2 regions of the Jeotgalibaca sp. MA1X17-3 genome follow, and region 2 is predicted to be linked to the other one. Evidence: a T-box and tRNA genes for the amino acid it is inferred to sense, from the RefSeq annotation. Region 2 holds a T-box; the other holds one or more tRNA genes.

Region 1 (2,485 bases), 580 kb from region 2:
CTCGGTGAAGCATGGCTTCCTTCCATTCCATATTTTCAACTGCTTTGTATAGGTGGAATGCTTGTTGCTATTCAGTCCATTAACTTGAGTGTTCTTCAGGTAAAAGGACGTTCCGATTTATTCTTAAAATTAGGATTAATTCAAAAAGCAACAGGATTTATTGCCATCAGTATTGCCTTACTTCTTCGATTAGGAATCATGGGATTGCTATGGGCAATGGTTATTGATTCTATTATGGCTTATTTTATTAATGCTTTTTATTCCAAACGGTTTTTGGGATATTCGATTCCCGAACAATTAAAAGATCTAAGACCCATCTTTTTGATTGCCGTTGTGATGGCAGGTCTTACCTACTCATTGAGTTATTTATTAACGATAAATGATATTTTAATGGTACTCATTCAAGTGGTATTTGGAGTGAGTGTGTACATTTTGTTATCTTGGATTTTTAAAATAGAAGAATTAAAAACGATTTATCAAATTCTACAACCTATTCAAAAAAAGATATTTAAAAAGGTTGCTCCAAGCAGATAATAAAGAGGAGGAAAGAATCAAATTTTTCCGCCTCTTTATTTAATAATTCCGAACTGTAGAATTTCGGTTTTTCTGTTATATGTAGTATAATAAAGATATACAGAAGTTCATACTAGCAACGATGTAAACGGTTGTAACTGCTTTTGTTAGGAAGTATGGATGAGTATAGAATGAATGAAAGATAGGGGGAAAAGGTTATGCATAAATTACTAATAGCAATTGCACTGGTCGGGATAAATGGGATGTATGGAAATTTATCTGGAGAAGAAACTGCAGGGGTTTTTGATTCTTCAGCGATTTCTTTTACACATATTCAAATAGGGAGAGAAGAGTCAGGAGAACGATATGCAGAAAAAGTACAGGATGAGGAAATACTTGATGACGTTGAAATAGAAACGGAACCAGAACAAGTCGTACAACTCCAAGTAGATATAGAGTCAGAAGTAATTGAAGAAGTGATTGAATTAGAAAACGAAATAATAGAAACAGAAACACAAGCAATTATACCGACTGTATCGGAAGAAATTATTTTAGAAGAGCAAGTAGAACCGGAACTGGACAAAGAAGTAATTGAACCGGAAACGCTGGAAGAAGAATTAACCTATGACCAATTAACACAACGTGATGGTGAAGATGGCAAACCAGAACCAGTTCCACCAGAAGTGAGTGAGTCTTGGTACGTGGAAGAAACCGCGACACAAGGACTGCAGCTAATTGTAGAAACGTATTCTATTCAAGATTTTTCCTTTGTGATTGATACGTGTCCATCTAATTATGTGTACCAGTATGAGTTCTACGCAAATTCACCAGAAAATGATCATGTAAATTTAGTTGGAATCTACCAGTATGATGCAACAGGAAATCGTACCTTCCAATTAAATCAAATAAGTGGAATATGGGAATAATAAAAAAAGGTTTTTCTACCCAAAATACCCTCTTGAGAAAGGCGTCGTGAAGCGCTTTTCTCAAGAGGGTATTTTTTTAAGGAGAGTAGGGGATTTGAACCCCTGCATGTCTTTCGACACCTAACGCATTTCGAGTGCGTCCTCTTCAGCCGGGCTTGAGTAACTCTCCATAAAAAATACTATAAACAAAAAAACGGGTTTTGTAAACGGTTTTTGAAAAACGATAAAAATTATTCTGTTAAGGGTCGAATGATGATCTAGATTGTGAGATACTAATAGTTACAAACGATTTTTAAAAAGGTGGATGAACAGATGAAATTTTCAGAATATGAATATATACGTCCAGATTTTAAAATATACCAAGCAGAAGCAAAAGCAGTAATTGAAAAATTGAAACAGGCTACCGATGAAGATGAAGCATGCGCAGCGGTGATTGAAATGAATCGTCTCATGATCGAACAAGACAAACAAGCTCAAATTGCATTTGTTAGACATACCATTGATACGAAAGATGCTTTTTATGAAGCGGAAAATGATTATTGGAATGAATATTCACCCTTATATGATGAAATTTATGATGAATATTACCGCGCACTACTGGATTCACCTTATCAGTCAGATTTAGTTACGGTTTTACCAGAACAATATTTCAAAATGGCTGAGTATAAATTAAAAACTTTTAGTCCAGAAGTGATAGAGCTTCTTCAAAAAGAAAACGAATTAGGAAGTGCGTATAACAAATTAATTGCTAGTGCAGAAATAGATTTTGATAATAAAACATTAAATTTATCGCAATTAGGTCCGTACATGCAATCTACTGATCGAGAAATACGTAAAAAAGCTTCCAAAGCGTCCTCAGAATTTTATCAACAAAACGAAGATAAAATAGATCATATTTATGATCAATTAGTACAAGTACGAGATCGAATGGCTAAAAAATTAGGCTTTAAAGATTTTGTGGAATTGGGTTATATTCGTATGGAACGATATGATTATGATCGTGAAATGGTACAAGTGTATCGAGAACAAATCCTTAAAGAAGTAGT
Region 2 (2,485 bases):
ATTTATAACTCAACGGGCTTGCCGAATAGTTATGCAAATGAGTTTGGTCAACTATATCCAGGTGCTCCTGTAGATCAAGAAAACCATATGACAGCAAGAGGAGTCGCAATAGTAGCGGACCATCTTTTGAATGATTACCCAGAAGTATTGGAAACAACTAAAATAACTGAAAAGACCTTTATGGAAGGTTCGGGCGACGAGATTCAAATGAGCACGTATAATCTCATGCTTCCTGGAGAACCCTACTATCGTGCAGGAGTAGATGGTTTGAAAACAGGGACAACCGATGAGTCAGGAGCTAGTTTTACAGGGACAGCAGTAGAAGGTGACATGCGTATTATCACCGTTTTAATAGGGTTAGAAAATCAAGAAAATTATGCAGAACGTTTTTCCGAAACAAAACGCATGATGGACTACGCATTCAAAAACTATGAAAAAGTTCAAATCATTGAAAAAGATAGTGTAGTTGAGAGTAACCCTACTATTCCGATTGCAAAAGGAAAACAGGAAGAAATTGGCTTAGTTTATAGTGAAGACTTGACTGTTGTAACCAAGAAAGCTGAAGAAAGAACAGTAGATGCAAACTTAAATCTGAATTCTGAATTAATGAATGAGGATGGACTGATTGAAGCACCTATCGAAAAAGGAACAGAAGTTGGAAAGATGACCATTAGTATAGAAGGCGATGACCTTGGCTATTTGGATGGTTCTAAAGGTGAAGAAGTGAATGTAGCTGTTGCAGAGACAGTGGAGAAAGCAAATATCCTTACAATAGGCTGGAGATGGGTATCGGGCGCATTTGTAAGCGGCTGGACGACAGTTACAGAATTCATTAGTGGATTTTTTTAGCTAACACCAAATAGGAAGTTGATTGACTTTATAGCAGTGCTTCAGTAAAATAATGATAATCTACGAAGCAAGTCACTTTACAAATAAAAAAATAGCAATGCATGTGAATAGTAAATAAAATGAACAGATAAAGAGAGTCGATGGATGGTGCGAATCGATATGTTCTTTTATTGAATCCACATATGAAGCAAATAATCGAAACACAGAGGTGGAGTAAATTATTTCGGGTCAACCGTTACCGTCAAAGAGTGTGGATGCAGAAGACTGCGTTCAAATTTGGGTGGTACCGCGTCAGACCATTTCGTCCCAGGGTTATAGGGGATGGAATGGTCTTTTTGTATTTTTAGGAGAGTTTTATCAATAGAAATAAATAGGGGGAAGAACAATGTTAGATATGAAAAAGTTACGAGATCATTATGAAGAAGTCGTGGAACAGTTGGCAGTCAGAGGTGTAAAAGAAGAAGAACTTGCACGTTTCCAGCAACTAGATGAACGAAGAAGAGAAAAAATTAACGAAACGGAACAGCTTAAACAATACCGGAACCAAGTTTCTCAAGAAATTGCTACATTGAAAAGAAATAAAGAAGATGCAGCTGATAAAATTACAGAAATGAAACAAGTTGGCGAAAAAATCAAACAAATAGATACTGAGCTAGATGAGATTGAAGAAAAAACAACCTATATTGCGGTACGGTTGCCAAATATACCTCATGAATCTGTTCCTATTGGAGAAGATGAAGAAGAAAATGTAGAAATTCGTAAATGGGGAGAACCACGTACATTTGATTTCGAACCAAAAGCTCACTATGACTTAGCGGAAGACCTAGGTATTTTAGACTTTGAACGTGCAGCAAAAGTAACGGGATCTCGCTTTGTCTTCTATAAAGGACTAGGTGCTCGTTTGGAACGTGCTTGTTACAATTACATGCTGGATCTACATGATGACCAAGGTTATACAGAAGTCATTCCACCTTACATTGTAAATGAAGCATCTATGTTTGGAACCGGACAATTTCCTAAATTTAAAGAGGATGTCTTTGAATTAAATGATGACCGTGCCTTTTTTCTAATTCCAACAGCAGAAGTCCCTCTAACCAACTACTACCGTGATGAAATTCTAAATGAAAAAGATTTGCCAGTATATTTTACTGCGATGAGTCCTTCCTTCCGTTCAGAAGCTGGTAGTGCCGGTCGAGATACAAGAGGGTTAATTCGGATGCACCAGTTCCACAAAGTAGAAATGGTGAAGTTTAGTAAACCAGAAAATTCTTATCAAGAACTTGAAAAAATGACAGATGATGCAGAATCAGTATTACGTAATTTAGGGCTTCCTTATCGTACGATTGTATTGTGTACAGGAGACATGGGCTTTTCTGCAGCGAAAACTTATGACGTGGAAGTATGGGTACCTGCACAAAACACGTACCGAGAGATCAGTTCTTGCTCAAATACGGAGAATTTCCAAGCTAGACGTGCAAAGATACGTTATCGCAAAGAGGAAAACGGTAAGCTTGATTATGTTCATACTCTTAATGGGTCAGGGCTTGCAGTTGGACGTACGGTAACTGCTATTTTGGAAAATTATCAAAATGAAGATGGTTCTATTACTATTCCTGAGCCACTTGTTCCTTATATG

The links. The T-box of region 2 lies ahead of serS (serine--tRNA ligase). A T-box ahead of a tRNA ligase gene usually reads a tRNA of that ligase, here a tRNA-Ser.
Region 1: it has a tRNA-Ser gene. The T-box ahead of serS (serine--tRNA ligase) is inferred to sense a tRNA for this amino acid. The anticodon was not compared.

Annotation. Positions count from the first base shown of each region.
Region 1 is NZ_CP090983.1:2,093,371-2,095,855, reverse strand. Features, by position in the region: gene LZ578_RS10485 (lipopolysaccharide biosynthesis protein) at 1-52, shown strand, start outside; gene LZ578_RS10480 (polysaccharide biosynthesis C-terminal domain-containing protein) at 58-534, shown strand; gene LZ578_RS10475 (hypothetical protein) at 732-1,439, shown strand; tRNA gene LZ578_RS10470 (tRNA-Ser) at 1,519-1,608, opposite strand; gene LZ578_RS10465 (M3 family oligoendopeptidase) at 1,752-2,485, shown strand, end outside.
Region 2 is NZ_CP090983.1:279,081-281,565, forward strand. Features, by position in the region: gene LZ578_RS01410 (serine hydrolase) at 1-849, shown strand, start outside; T-box leader at 938-1,161, shown strand; gene serS (serine--tRNA ligase) at 1,235-2,485, shown strand, end outside.